Regions from separate parts of the Intestinimonas sp. RTP31139st1_F5_RTP31139_211217 genome, predicted to be linked through region 1. Evidence: predicted binding sites of a transcription regulator. Region 1 holds the regulator's gene; the other holds the start of a gene.
What was found. The regulator LexA, encoded in region 1, represses DNA repair genes until DNA is damaged. The targets are predictions, from matches to a motif close to CNAACANNTGTTNG.
Positions count from the first base shown of each region.

Region 2: the regulator LexA is predicted to act here: its motif matches at 1,947-1,960, upstream of uvrB (excinuclease ABC subunit UvrB).

Region 1 is NZ_JBCOAQ010000002.1:58,678-65,936, forward strand. It holds gene rpsT (30S ribosomal protein S20) at 118-381, shown strand; gene ABUA09_RS02515 (hypothetical protein) at 489-722, opposite strand; gene ABUA09_RS02520 (methylated-DNA--[protein]-cysteine S-methyltransferase) at 722-1,192, opposite strand; gene ABUA09_RS02525 (VOC family protein) at 1,232-1,675, opposite strand; gene lexA (transcriptional repressor LexA) at 1,677-2,288, opposite strand; gene ABUA09_RS02535 (MarR family winged helix-turn-helix transcriptional regulator) at 2,482-2,955, shown strand; gene ABUA09_RS02540 (ABC transporter ATP-binding protein) at 2,949-4,685, shown strand; gene ABUA09_RS02545 (ABC transporter ATP-binding protein) at 4,685-6,742, shown strand; gene ABUA09_RS02550 (hypothetical protein) at 6,878-7,259, shown strand, end outside.
Region 2 is NZ_JBCOAQ010000061.1:1,230-8,488, forward strand. It holds gene ABUA09_RS17370 (ABC transporter substrate-binding protein) at 1-8, opposite strand, end outside; cobalamin riboswitch at 188-308, opposite strand; gene pyrE (orotate phosphoribosyltransferase) at 499-1,176, shown strand; gene ABUA09_RS17380 (JAB domain-containing protein) at 1,219-1,920, shown strand; gene uvrB (excinuclease ABC subunit UvrB) at 2,056-4,023, shown strand; gene ABUA09_RS17390 (hypothetical protein) at 4,181-4,357, shown strand; gene ABUA09_RS17395 (TIGR04076 family protein) at 4,354-4,653, shown strand; gene ABUA09_RS17400 (DUF6199 family natural product biosynthesis protein) at 4,668-5,441, shown strand; gene uvrA (excinuclease ABC subunit UvrA) at 5,488-7,259, shown strand, end outside.

The sequences.
Region 1 (7,259 bases):
AAAAATCGCAGAAAAAGTGAAAAAATAGGTTGCAATTTTCGGCTCGGGCTGGTAAAATAGATACCTGCACGGGCAGGACCCGTGAAATTTGAGATACCATCGGAGGAGGTGTTTGGTTTGCCGAATATCAAGTCTGCCAAGAAGCGCGTACTGGTCAACGAGACCAAGGCGGCCCGGAACAAGGCGGCCAAGTCTGCGCTGAAGACCCAGATCAAGAAGTTTGACGCCGTGGTGGCCGAAGGCAACCGCAGCGAGGCCGATAGCGTCTATAAGACCACGGTCAAGGCCATCGACAAGGCTGCTGCTAAGGGCCTGCTGCACAAGAACAACGCGGCCAACAAGAAGAGCGCCATGACCATCAAGCTGAACAAGCTGGCCTGAGTGGAACTTCTGCAAAACAAACCGCCTGCGAAAGCAGGCGGTTTTTGTGTCCCGAGACAGAAAGAAAAAGCCGCCCGAATGTAAATTCCGGGCGGCTTTTGTTTCCATCAGGTCTCGCGTTCCGTTCTGGTTAGGCACTCCAGTAGTCTGACCATCAGGGGAAGGTAGGTCCCCACAAAGAGGAAGGAGCCCAAGAGGGCTGCGGGCTTTTTCCATCGAAAGGGAACGCTTAGCCCCAAAAGGGTCCCCATGGCCAGGAGACAGACCTTCAGGGCGGCCATGTCCTCCAGATCCATATCCTTGAGCATGAGCCGCCCTGCGGCACACCAGTTTTTCAACATCAGGGGCACTCCTTTCCACGCTCCAGTTCCAATAGGGAACGTTTTAATTCCAGGCCGCCGGCATAGCCGGTCAGGGTCCCGTCCGCACCCACCACCCGGTGACAGGGAATAAAAATGGGGATGGGATTGCGGTGGTTGGCCTGTCCCACGGCCCGGACCGCCTTTGGGTTTCCCACAGCCGCTGCGATCTGCCCATAGGTCCGGGTCTCACCAAAGGGGATTGCCTCCAAGGCACGCCAGACTTGCCGCTGAAAGGGCGTGCCTCCATCCGGGGCCAGGGGGAAGGAAAAGGCTGTGCGGCGGCCCGCCAAATACTCCAGTAGCTGCCGCCGCGCCTCTGAGAGCACGGGCGTTTCGTGCTCCGCGATGCGGGGCGTCGGATCACCGGGCAGATACAGCCGGATGATATGGCCGGCTTCTCCACCGAGAAAAAAGGTCCCCAAGCGGCTGGGGACGGAGAGCAGCTCCACAGGAAACGACCTCCTTTCCACAGGGCAAAATAAGACGTCTCACAAAAAGTAACGTTTCCGGGCGAAGTGGACGATTTCCACTTCGATTCCCTCGGTGTCATAAAAAAAGAAAGCGTAGTAATCCGGGGTATATTCTGGGTAACACCTGGGTGGGGTCCGGATCCGCACGCCGGGAATGGCGCGGACCTGTGCAAAGAGACGGTCCACCTCCTCCCTGCTGTCGGCGGCAAAGGCCAGATGGTGCAGGGCTCCTGGTTTCCGGCGGCAGACGCCCTCTCCCGCCAGCTCAGGACGGGGACTGACGAGACCCAGGCTGAAATCAGCGGTGGCGTAATCGATCTCCGTGTGATCGAAATCCGGAAAATCTCCCCGGCCCTTATGCCTCAGATCAAAACCCAGCAGGGGCAGCAGTGCGTCGTAAAACCGCTCCGCCCGGGACAGATCGGAGACCGTGAGCTCCACATGGTCGATGTGGGGACGCATATCAGTCGTACCGCCGGATTACGGCCACCACCTTGCCCAAAAGCTGGGCCCCATCGCCGTCAATGGGCTGGTACTCCGGATTCTCCGGCATGAGCCAGACATGTCCGTCCTTCCGGCGCAGGGTCTTGACCGTAGCCTCATCCTCAAAAAGGGCCACCACGATCTCACCGTTTCGGAAGTGCTCCTGCTGGTGGACGACGACGTAGTCTCCGGGCAAAATGCCCGCGTACAGCATGGACTCACCGCGGACCCGCAGGGCGAAATGCTCTCCGGTCAGGCCGCCGGTGTCAAAGGCGAGATAGTCCTCGATGCACTGTTCGGCCAGAATGGGCGACCCGGCGGCCACATTCCCCACCACTGGTACCCGGTCGGCGGGGGGATCGGCCTCCGACGGCGGAAAACCGCCCGCCACCGTGATGGCCCGGGTTTTTCCCTCCGCCTTGGTGATGAGGCCCGCCGCCTCCAGCCCCTTCAGATGGAAGTGGACGGTGGAGGGGGATTTGAGCCCCACATGTTCGCCGATCTCCCGGACAGAGGGGGGATAGCCGTGATCCCGCTGAAAGGAGATGATATAGTCGTAGATTTGCCGCTGCTTTTCCGTCAGCGCCTTCATGGCGGCCCCTCCCTTGTATGGATTACTTGTATCATACCACACAACACACAAAAAGTCAAACAAGCGTTCTAAGAAATTTGGGGGATGCTGTTTACAGAAACTTCATTGACATTGCAGAGCACTCGTATTACAATATGTAAACATGCTAATCATAAGTAGGCTAACTATTTAAAAAAGAAGGAGGGTCTTTTCTATGGAGATGCGGGAAAACATGCCCGGCATTCTCTTTCAATCTGTAGAACGGGCCAGGAAGCAGGCCATTCAAACGGAATTGTCACGCAGGGGGTTGGGGACACTAGGACAGCCCATGATTCTGTTCCTGCTCAAGGACAAGGGGCGGGAGGGCCGGATTGCAGCCCAGAAAGAGCTCTCCGACGCCATGCATGTCTCCCCCGCCACGGTGGCCGTCTCCCTCAAGTCCCTGGAGCGGGAGGGCTATGTGGAAAAGCTGGCCGACGAGACCGACCAGCGCCGGAAGGCGGTGCGGCTCACCCCCAAGGGAGAGGCCGCCATCCAGAGGTGCGTCCAGGTCTTTGAGGCGGTGGACCAGAGCATGTTCGAGGGCTTTCGCCCCGAGGAGACGCGGCAGGCCTGCGGCTATCTCATGCGGATGCTCCACAATCTGCGGGGGGATCTTCCACCGGAAAGGATGAACTGTCAATGCTGAAAAAATTTCTTCCCTATCTGGGAGAATACAAAAAGTACGCCGTGCTCACACCCCTTCTCATGGTGCTGGAGGTACTCTGTGAGCTGGCGCTGCCCCGGTTTATGGCCAACATCGTGGATGTGGGAATTCCGGGCAACGACCTCTCCTACATTTTAAAAATGGGCGGCATCATGCTGGTGCTGGCCGTGGGCAGTATGCTCTGCGGCATGTTCGGCGCCAAGCTGGCCGCCGTGGCGGGCCAGGGCTTTGGCGCCAATCTGCGCCGGGGCATTTATAACAAGGTACAGGAGTTTTCCTTCGCGGACATCGACCACTTCTCCTCCGCCTCCCTCATCACCCGGATCACCAACGATGTCAATGCCATCCAGATGATGGTCACCATGGCGCTGCGGATGCTGGTCCGAGCCCCCGTGATGCTGGTGGCCGCCCTGGCCGTGTCCATCAGCATCAACGCCCGGCTGGCCATGGTCATGCTGGTGGCCATCCCCTTGCTGGTGATCGCTATCGGCGTGCTCATGAGTATGTGCAACCACCTTTTCCAGGTCCTTCAGACCCGCATCGACGCCCTGAACGGCACCGTGCAGGAGAATCTGGTGGGGATCCGGGTGGTGAAGGCCTTTGTCCGGGCGGGCTACGAGAAGACCAAATTTAAAAAATCCAACGACGACCTGACCAAGGCCGCCATCAATGTGGATATGCGAGTCATCGCCATGATGCCCATCATGATGATCGCCCTCAACGGCGCCACCGCCGCCGTGCTCTACCTGGGCGGCTCCACTGTGATGTCCGGCGGCATGCTCATCGGCGACCTCTCCTCCTTTATCACCTATATCTTCCAGATTCTGATGAGCGTCATGATGCTGGGAATGAGTCTGCTGCAGCTCTCCCGCGCCATTGCCTGCGCCCGCCGGATCGACGAGGTGCTGGAGACCGAGCCCTCCATTGAGGACGGCTCCTGCGGCGCCGACACGCTGCCTGCGCCCAAGGGCCAGGTGGAATTCCGCCATGTGGACTTCAAGTACCAGGCCGGGGGCACCGGGGAGAATGTTCTCACCGACATCGACTTCACCGTCCGCCCCGGCGAGTTCCTGGCTGTGGTGGGCGGTACCGGTACCGGAAAGTCCTCTCTGGTGAACCTGATCCCCCGGTTTTACGACGTCACCGACGGCGCTGTCCTGGTGGACGGGGTGGACGTGCGGGACTATCCCCTGGATGAGCTCCGCGCCCGCATCGGCATGGTGCTTCAGAACAACGTCCTCTTCACGGGCACCATCCGCGAGAATCTGCTGTGGGGCCGCCCGGACGCCACTGAGGAGGAGATGATCCAGGCCGCCAAGAATGCCCAGGCCTACGATTTCGTCATGGCGCTGCCCGACGGCTTCGGCACCCAGATGAGCCAGGGCGGCACCAATGTCTCCGGCGGCCAAAAGCAGCGGCTGTGTATTGCACGGGCCATGCTCCGGCACCCGGCCATCCTTATCCTGGACGACTCCACCTCTGCCGTGGATACCGCCACGGACGCCAAGATCCGGCAGTCCTTCAAGGAAAATCTGGCCGGCACCACGGTTATTATCATCGCCCAGCGCATCAGCTCGGTCCAGTCTGCGGACCGCATCCTGGTGTTGGACGACGGCCATATCAGCGACATCGGGACCCATGACGAGCTCATGGCCCGCAGCGAAATCTATCAGGAGATCTACCAGTCTCAGCAGGAAGGAGTGCAGGAATAATGGCGCAGCAGCGTGGTCCCGGTGGCCCTGGCCAGAGCCGGGGCGGCTTCCAGAAGCCGAAAAATCTGAGAAAGACCGTCTCCCGCCTGATGAGCTATCTGACCCGGCGGAAGTGGCCGCTCCTCATCGTCCTTTTGTGTCTGCTGGGCTCAGTGGTCACCAACATTGCGGGTTCCAGCTTCATCAACCTGGTCATCATCAACAACATTGCCGCGGGCCGCTATACCGGCGTGTCCGGTTTAGCGGCCGATGTGGGCAAGCTCATCTCCATCTATGCCGTGGGCTGGGTGGCCACTTACGGGCAGTCGGCCATCATGGTCCAACTGGCCCAGAGGGGAACCAACCGCCTGCGGAAGGATCTATTCGACCATTTGCAGACCCTGCCCCTATCCTACTTTGACCGCCATCCCCATGGAGAGCTCATGAGCCGCTTCACCAACGACGCGGACAATGTGCAGCTCGCCCTGGAACAGAGCGTGGTCTCCCTCCTCTCCAGCGTACTCATGTTTGTGGGCATCGTGGTGGTGATGCTGGTGGTGAGCCCACTGCTTTTCCTGGTGTCCGTGGTCACTCTGGGGAGCACCTTCGTGGTGTTCAAGGTCTTCGGCGGCCGCAGCCGGAGGTATTATCAGAAGCAGCAGGCCGACCTGGGCGCCGTCAACGGAAATATCCAGGAGACCATTGAAGGGCTGAAGGTGGTCAAGGCCTTCACCCACGAGGAGCAGGCCAAGACGCTCTTTGCACGGCTCAATGAGAATTACCGCGCCTCCGCCACCGCGGCCAACTTTTACTCCACCGCCATCATGCCCATCGCCATGAACATCATGAACATCGGCTATGCCCTGACCGCCGCCTTCGGCGGGGTGCTGTCCATCGCCATGGGTCTGCCGCTGGGCTCCTTCACCCTCTACCTCAATTATTGCCGGCAGGTGGGCCAGCCCATGAATCAGATCTCTCAGCAGCTCACCACCATTCTCTCCGCCCTGGCGGGCGCCGAGCGGATCTTCGAGTGTATGGACGAGGCCCCGGAGACCGACGAGGGCTTTGTGACCCTGGTCCCCGTGGTCCGGGACAGCGAGGGCCGGATGACGCCCGCGCCCCAGGGCGCCCATGTCCATGACTGGGCCTGGAAGGTGCCGGAGAATCCCCGCTTTGTTCTGGTCTGCGCAAGCAAGGATGCGCATGACGAACTGGTGGAGTGTGGGGAGGACGTGCCCGGCCACCTGTGGGCGTGGAAATACGTCAATAAGGACGATCCTGCCTTCGGGCTCCACCGCATCCGCGGCGATGTACAGCGGGAGGAGGGCTATGTGCTGGCCCAGCTCACCGGGGCGGTGCGCTTCCAGCATGTGGACTTCTCCTATGTGCCGGGCAAGCAGATCCTCCACGACGTGACCGTCTTTGCAAACCCCGGGCAGAAGATCGCCTTTGTGGGCTCCACCGGCGCGGGCAAGACCACCATCACCAATCTGGTCAACCGCTTTTACGAGATCCAGGACGGCGTCATCACCTATGGCGGTATCGACGTCAAGGCCATCCAAAAGGATGACCTGCGCCGCTCCTTGGGCGTGGTGCTCCAGGATACCCACCTCTTTACCGGCACTGTGATGGAAAATATCCGGTACGGGCGGCTGGAGGCCACCGACGAGGAGTGCGTGGAGGCCGCCCGCATCGCGGGAGCGGATTCCTTTATCCGCCGCCTGCCCCAGGGCTATGATACCATGGTCACCGGCGACGGCGCCAACCTTTCCCAGGGCCAGCGGCAGCTCCTGGGCATCTCCCGTGCCGCCGTGGCCGACCCTCCGGTGATGATCTTGGACGAGGCCACCTCCTCCATCGATACCCGCACCGAGCGCATCATCCAAAACGGCATGGACGCCCTGATGGAGGGGCGTACCGTGTTTGTCATCGCCCACCGGCTCTCCACTGTTCGGAACTCCAACGCGATTATGGTGTTGGAGGGCGGCCGCATCATAGAGCGGGGCGACCATGAGGAACTGATCGGCCAAAAGGGCCGGTACTACCAGCTCTACACCGGTGGGGCCGAATTGGAATAAAAAAGCCATTTTGTCTGCTGAAGGGGAGGTCCCGGTTATTGTAAACGGGTCCTCCCCCTTTTTTAGGGGGTGGATTGTTTTTTTCCACATTGACCGGTATAATGGTGGAAAACCAAGTCGATCCGGAGGGGAAACATGAGAAAAAAGAGACTGGTATCCGCTGTTCTGCTGGTGCTTCTGCTGGCGGGATGTGGACAAACCGGCGGGAAGCTGCTGCCGTCAGGCACGGGCCGAACGGATACGGCGGCGGCACAGGCGGAGCTGGACGTCCAGTTGGGCCTGCTGAAGGATGAGATCACCGCTGAGGAGCGCCGGGAGGCCCTGGATCTTTGGAGCAAGATACGGGCCATCCAGACAGAGCGCAAGGCAAAGGGAAACTACGAGCGCAGCGACTATGAATGGCGGCTCCTGCGGCGGCTTTCCGGGCTCTATGACGCCTATACCATCCGATATCTGGGCGGTGATGAGGAGGGGTTCGGCTACCGGAGCCCGCGGGAACGGACCTTGGCGGTCTACC
Region 2 (7,259 bases), on a different contig from region 1:
CGTTTCATGTCGGTTCTCCTTCTCTGTTTTAAAATATGTAAGGCCACAGGGCGCGTTCCCGCGTCCCGCAGCGGCTTACAGGCAAAAAAAGATTTCCTGTCGGCACAGCAGCGACAGGAAATCTCGGGCATAAAAAATTCCGTCCTCTGATGGTCCGTCAGATTACGACGCAAGGCATTCTGTCCAAGTATCCTGGCTCGGGTTCCCCGCCGCCGTGCGACTTCCCAGACCCCTCGGGTCCAGTGTCCTAACTGCACAGCGGCTCCCCCTTACAGTGGCGGCACCGCACCGGAATTACACCGGTTTCCATAAAACAGAAGCGTATATTTAATTGTATATTTTAGTATAAGCCTCCTTCCGTGGTCTGTCAAGAAAAATTCCCGGCCCGGCCCCTTTCCGCGCGTCTTTTTCCACCCCATTTCCTCCTTGTGCGCCCCCTTCAATAGTGATATAATATTTCGACTGAAATCGAAACAAACTGGAAAGGGGCCAATGCTCATGTCTCACTCTTATAAGGAAGCGTTCATCACGTTCATGGTGCGCTCCGGCGTGCTCACCTTCGGCGACTTCACCACCAAATCCGGACGCAGGACCCCCTACTTCATCAACACCGGCAACTACAAGACCGGCGCCCAGGCCAGCCAGCTGGGGGACTACTACGCCGCCTGCATCCAGAAGCACTTCCCCGACGGGGTGGACTGCCTCTTCGGCCCCGCCTACAAGGGCATCCCCCTGGCGGTGGCGGCGGCCTCCTCCCTCTACCGGAACTACGGTCGGGACCTCCCCTACTGCTTCAACCGCAAGGAGGCCAAGGACCACGGCGAAGGCGGCGTCATGGTGGGCTACAAACCCCAGGACGGCGACCGGGTGGCCATTGTGGAGGACGTGGTCACCGCCGGCACCGCCGTGCGGGAGTCCATCGCCCTTTTCCAGCAGGTGGCCGATGTGTCCATCCGGGCCCTCTTCGTCTCCGTGGACCGCATGGAGCGGGGCACCCGGGACTGCTCCACCCTGGACGAGCTCCGGGAGGATTATGGCATCACCGTCTGTCCCATCGTCACCGTCCGGGAGATCATCGCCTTCCTCCACAACCGGGAGGTGGACGGCAAGGTCTATATCGACGACGCCGTAAAGGCCCGCATGGAGACCTACCTGGCGGAGTACGGGGCCCGTTGAGCGCCGGCGGCGGGCGGGGCCTTTCAGAAAGGGGGCGGCGGCGTGGGACTCCATGACGGACACCGCAAACGGCTCAAGGCCCAGTTTCTCTCCCACGGGGAGGATTTTCACGACCACCAGCTCCTGGAACTTCTGCTGTGCTACGCCATCCCTCAGGGGGACGTGAACGAGCTCTCCCACGCCCTGCTGGAGCGGTTCGGCTCCCTGGCCGGCGTCATGGACGCCCTGCCCGAATCCCTCCAGCAGGTCCCCGGGGTGGGGGAGCACACCGCCGTCCTTCTCAAGCTGGTGCCCAAGCTGGCGGGGCGGTACGACCGGGACCGGGCCAGCCTGGGCACCGTCCTCAACTCCACCCGGGCCGCCGGGGAATTCCTGGCCCCCTATTTTCGCCAGGGCGCCCGGAACGAGATGGTCTATCTGGTGTGTATGGACGCCAAGCGCAAGGTGCTGGGCGTGCACAAGCTGGGCGAGGGCTCGGTGAACGCCGCCGACATCACCTCCCGCAAGGTGGTGGAGACCGCCCTGGCTCAAAATGCCACCACCGCCATCCTGGCCCACAACCACATCTCCGGCCTGGCCCTCCCATCCCAGGCCGACCTGACCACCACCCGCAGACTCCGGGCCGTTCTCCGGGAGGTGGGGGTGGAGCTCTCCGACCACCTCATCTTCGCCGACGACGACATGGTCTCCCTCCGGGACAGCGGCCTGTTTGAGGGGTATGGGGCGGAGGTGCCGGATTTTTAATGAGAGGGTTCTTTTCCCCTTGCAATAGAACATTTGTTTTGATATAATATCGGACGGATGTACGATTTCCGCCCTCTTTGGAGGCGGCGGCAGGCCGCCCCTTCGGAATCTTACGCCTGTGAGGAGGTCTTACCTATGCCTGACTTTAAAGTGGTCTCCCCCTATGAGCCCGCCGGGGACCAGCCCGAGGCCATCGCGGCCCTGGCCGCGGGCATCGAGAACGGGCTGAGCGAGCAGGCCCTGCTGGGCGTCACCGGCTCCGGCAAGACCTTCACCATGGCCAAGGTCATCGAGAAGGTCCAGAAGCCCACCCTGGTGCTGGCCCACAACAAGACGCTGGCCGCCCAGCTCTGCGCCGAATTCAAGGAATTCTTCCCGGACAACGCCGTGGAATATTTCGTCAGCTACTACGACTACTATCAGCCCGAGGCCTATATCCCCCACACCGACACCTTCATCGAGAAGGACTCCGCCACCAACGATGAGATCGACCGGCTGCGTCTCTCCGCTACCGCCTCCCTCATCGAGCGGCGGGACGTCATCGTGGTCTCCTCCGTCTCCTGCATCTACGGCCTGGGCGAGCCGGACGACTATGCCAAGATGATGGTCCCCCTGCGGGTGGGCGCCGAGTTCCCCCGGGATGAGCTCCTCAGGCGCCTGGTGGAGATCCGCTACGAGCGCAACGACATCGCCTTTGAGAGGAACATGTTCCGGGTGCGGGGGGACACGGTAGAGGTCTGGCCCGCCTATTTCAAGGATACCGCCATCCGCATCGAGTACTTCGGCGACGAGATCGACCGTCTCAGCGAGATCAATGTGGTCACCGGCACCCCGGTCCGGCGGCTGGAGCACCTGCCCATCTTCCCCGCCAGCCACTACATCACCCCCAAGGAGAAGATGGACAAGGCCATCGGGGAGATCTACCGGGAGCTGGAGGAGCGGGTGGCCTTCTTTGAGTCCCGGAACATGCTGGTGGAGGCCCAGCGCATCAAGCAGCGCACCCTCTACGACATTGAGATGATGCAGGAGCTGGGCTATTGCTCCGGCATCGAGAACTACTCCCGCGTCATCGCCGGGCGGCCCGTGGGTTCCGCCCCCATGACCCTGATGGACTACTTCCCCAAAGATTTTCTCCTGTTCATCGACGAGTCCCATGTCACCCTGCCCCAGGTCCGGGCCATGTACAACGGGGACCGGGCCCGCAAGACCACCCTGGTGGACTACGGCTTCCGCCTCCCCTGCGCGTTTGACAACCGGCCGCTGAAATTTGAGGAATTCGAGCAGCGGGTCAACCAGGTGGTGTACGTCTCGGCCACGCCGGGGGAGTATGAGCGCACCCGGGCGGGGCAGATCGTGGAGCAGGTCATCCGCCCCACCGGACTGCTGGACCCCCGCATCGACGTGCGGCCCGTGGAGGGCCAGATCGACGATCTGATCGGCGAGATCAACGACCGGACGGCCCGGAAGGAGCGGGTGCTGGTCACCACCCTCACCAAAAAGATGGCGGAGGACCTGACCGCCTATCTGAAAAACGCCGGCATCAAGGTGCAGTATATGCACCACGATATCGACACCATCGAGCGGCAGGAGATCATCCGGGACCTGCGGCTGGGGACCTACGACGTGCTGGTGGGCATCAACCTCCTGCGGGAGGGCCTGGACCTGCCGGAGGTGAGCCTGGTGGCCATTCTGGACGCGGACAAGGAGGGCTTCCTCCGCAGCGAGACCTCCCTCATCCAGACCATCGGGCGGGCCGCCCGGAACGCCGACGGCCTTGTGGTCATGTACGCCGACAAGATGACTCCCTCCATGATGGCGGCCATCGGCGAGACCGAGCGGCGGCGGAAGAAGCAGGACGCCTATAACAGGGCCCGCGGCATCGTGCCCAGGACCATCATCAAATCCGTTCGGGACGTCATCGAGCTCTCCGCCGAAGAGGAGGAGACCGAGCAGCTCATGCGCCGCAAGACCAAGCTCTCCAAAAAGGAGCGGGACGCCGCCGTGGAAAAGCTGGAAAAGGAGATGCGGGAGGCCAGCAAGCGGCTGGAGTTCAAGTACGCCGCCGTCCTCCGCGACCGCATCATCGAGCTGAGATGGAAGTAATTTTATTTTGTGATTGGGACCACCGCATATAAAGAGGTGATAAAATGGGCCGGCTTCACAGGCTGCCAAACTATGACTATGGGCAGGAAGGCTGCTATTTTATCACTTTCTGTACCAAGAGAAGGGCCCCTATATTGTCCCGGATCGTGGGGCGCGCATGATCACCGCCCTCAAGCGCTTTACAAATCAGGACATGCAAAACGACCTCTGGCAGGGCGGCTTCCACGACCACATCATCCGCAGTGAGGCCGATTATCTGCGGATATGGGCATATATGGACCAAAACCCGGCCAAGTGGCGGGAGGACCGCTATCACGAGGAGGCGTATCCATGAAAAGGCCGAGAATCCGGATCACACTGATCGACAGGAAGGGTCCCTGCGGCTGCCACAGGGGGCACAAGGTGGGGGACAGCTTCGACTTTGACACGGAACGGGGACAACTGTGCCCCATGGCCATGCACGTGGCCTTCCCCTATGTGGACATCCTGCGCTACGGCGGCGCGCTCCCCGGCCAGGAACCGGGTACCGCCGTATTCGCCTGCCCGGATGTGGACACCCTGAATATATTCCGGATCGAACGTACGGACCCCCTGGACGCCCCCGCCGGCGGGGGCGTATCCTCGATCTGAAAGGAGCGTGTGTGATGTCCAGATGGAGGGCCATCCCCCTGTTTCAGAGGGTCCTGCTGGTGATGCTGGCCGCGATGCCGGTTTTCTTTGCGGCGCTCTACTTCATCCTCAACGGCCGGCTCGGCGTGGAATACGGCGGCTCCCTGCTGCTCCGGTCTGTTCAGGGGGAAACCACGCTCTATGCCGGCCGGGTGGATGGGAAGGAGGCCGTCTTTGCGGTCTCTCCCGACGGCAGGGTGACATACCGCTTCGACGGCGGCGACTATGGCCCCTATATCGTCGTCGAGGACCCCGGCGCCGTCCCCCGGGACCACGATATGGCCGATGTGCTCACCGGTGTGGAGGTGCGCCGCGGGGATGAGATCCTATTCCGAGGCGGCTGGCTGGACGGCGGCATTTCCGTGCTGATCGATGAGAGCGGAGCGCCTGTGTCCTCTTTTTCCTTCTCCTGGTACGCCGGCGGCAAGGCCTATGGTCCCGACGGGCAGGAGATGGATTTCTCCCACGAGCCTTCGGTCTCCTTTCTTCTCCCTCTGGTGCTGGCGCCCGTCCTCAGGCACCGGGGGGACATATCCCTGTATTGGCTGGCCACCTGTCTGGCCGCCGTCGGCATCCTCTCCATTCTGTTTGCCGACCGGCTCTTCCGCTGGAATCTCGGATTCCTCATCCGGGACCCGGAACTGGCCGAGCCCTCCGACTGGGAGCTGTTCGGCCGCCGCCTGGGCTGGATCGTCTGCACCGGCGGCGCGCTGGTCGGCTATTTGGTCGGCGTTTTTTCCATCGTTTGACCTCGACTTTCTCCCCTGTGGAAAGATATAAAGGAGCAACAGAGCTATGCTAGACCACATCTCCGTCAAAGGCGCCCGGGCCAACAACCTGAAAAACATCGACGTCACCATCCCCCGGGACAAGCTGGTGGTGCTCACGGGCCTCTCCGGCTCCGGCAAGTCCTCCCTGGCCTTCGACACCATCTACGCAGAGGGCCAGCGCCGGTACGTGGAGTCCCTCTCCTCTTACGCCCGGATGTTCCTGGGCCAGATGGAAAAGCCCGACGTGGACTATATCGACGGCCTCTCCCCCGCCATCTCCATCGACCAGAAGACCACCTCCAAAAACCCCCGCTCCACCGTGGGCACCGTCACCGAGATCTATGACTATCTCCGCCTGCTGTGGGCCCGGGTGGGCACCCCCCACTGCCCCAAGTGCGGCAAGGAGATCCGGCAGCAGACCGTGGACCAGATCATCGATCAGGTGATGACCCTGCCGGAGGCCACCCGCATCCAGGTCATGGCCCCCGTCATCCGGGGCAAGAAGGGCGAGCATCAGAAGATCTTCGAGGACGCCCGGAAGTCCGGCTACGTCCGGGTCCGGTGTGACGGGTCCATCTACGACCTCACCGAGGAGATCAAGCTGGACAAGAACAGGAAGCACAGCATCGAGGTGGTGGTGGACCGGCTGGTCATCAAAGAGGACGTCGCCCGCCGCCTCACCGACTCGGTGGAGACCGCCGCCGGCCTCTCCGGCGGCCTGGTGGTCATCAATATCGTAAGCGAGGACCGGGACCTTCTCTTCTCCCAGAACTACGCCTGCGAGGATTGCGGCATCTCCATCGAAGAGCTGGCCCCCCGCATGTTCTCCTTCAACAACCCCTTCGGCGCCTGTCCCACCTGTACCGGTCTGGGCAGCCAGCTCAAAGTGGACCCCGCCCTCATCATCCCCAACCCCGGTCTCTCCATTCTGGAGGGCGCCATCTCCGCCTCGGGCTGGAACAACGTGAAGGGGGACTCCATCTCCCGCATGTATTTTGAGGCGCTGGCCAAGCAGTACGGCTTCAAGCTCACCACCCCGGTGAAGGATCTGCCCCCCGAGGTGCTGGACGTCATCCTCTACGGCACCAAAGGGGAGAAGCTGAAGCTCACCTACGACCGCGCCCAGGGCCAGGGCACCCTGTACCAGGCCTTTGAGGGCGTGGTCAACAATCTGGAGCGCCGCTATCGGGAGACCCAGTCCGACGCCATGCGCCGGGAGCTGGAGGACTGCATGTCCGAGCGCCCCTGCCCCGACTGCGGCGGCAAGCGACTGCGGAAAGAGGCCCTGGCCGTCACCGTGGGCGGCATCAGCATCCACGACTTCTGTCAGATGTCGGTGACCCAGGCCCTGGACTTCGTAGGCGGGCTGGAGCTCTCTCCCCAGAAGCTGCTCATCGCCGAGCGCATCCTCAAGGAGATCAAGAGCCGCCTGGGCTTTCTCCAGTCGGTGGGCCTCCAGTATCTGACCCTCAGCCGCTCCGCCGGGACCCTCTCCGGCGGCGAGAGCCAGCGCATCCGCCTGGCCACCCAGATCGGCTCCTCCCTCATGGGGGTCCTCTATATCCTGGACGAGCCCTCCATCGGCCTCCATCAGCGGGACAACGACAAGCTGCTGGCCACCCTCAAGCGGCTGCGGGACCTGGGCAACACCCTGCTGGTGGTGGAGCACGACGAGGACACCATGCGCGCAGCGGACTATATCGTGGATATCGGCCCCGGAGCCGGGGTCCACGGCGGCGAGGTGGTGGCCTGCGGCACGGCCGAGGAGGTCATGAACACCCCCGGCTCCATCACCGG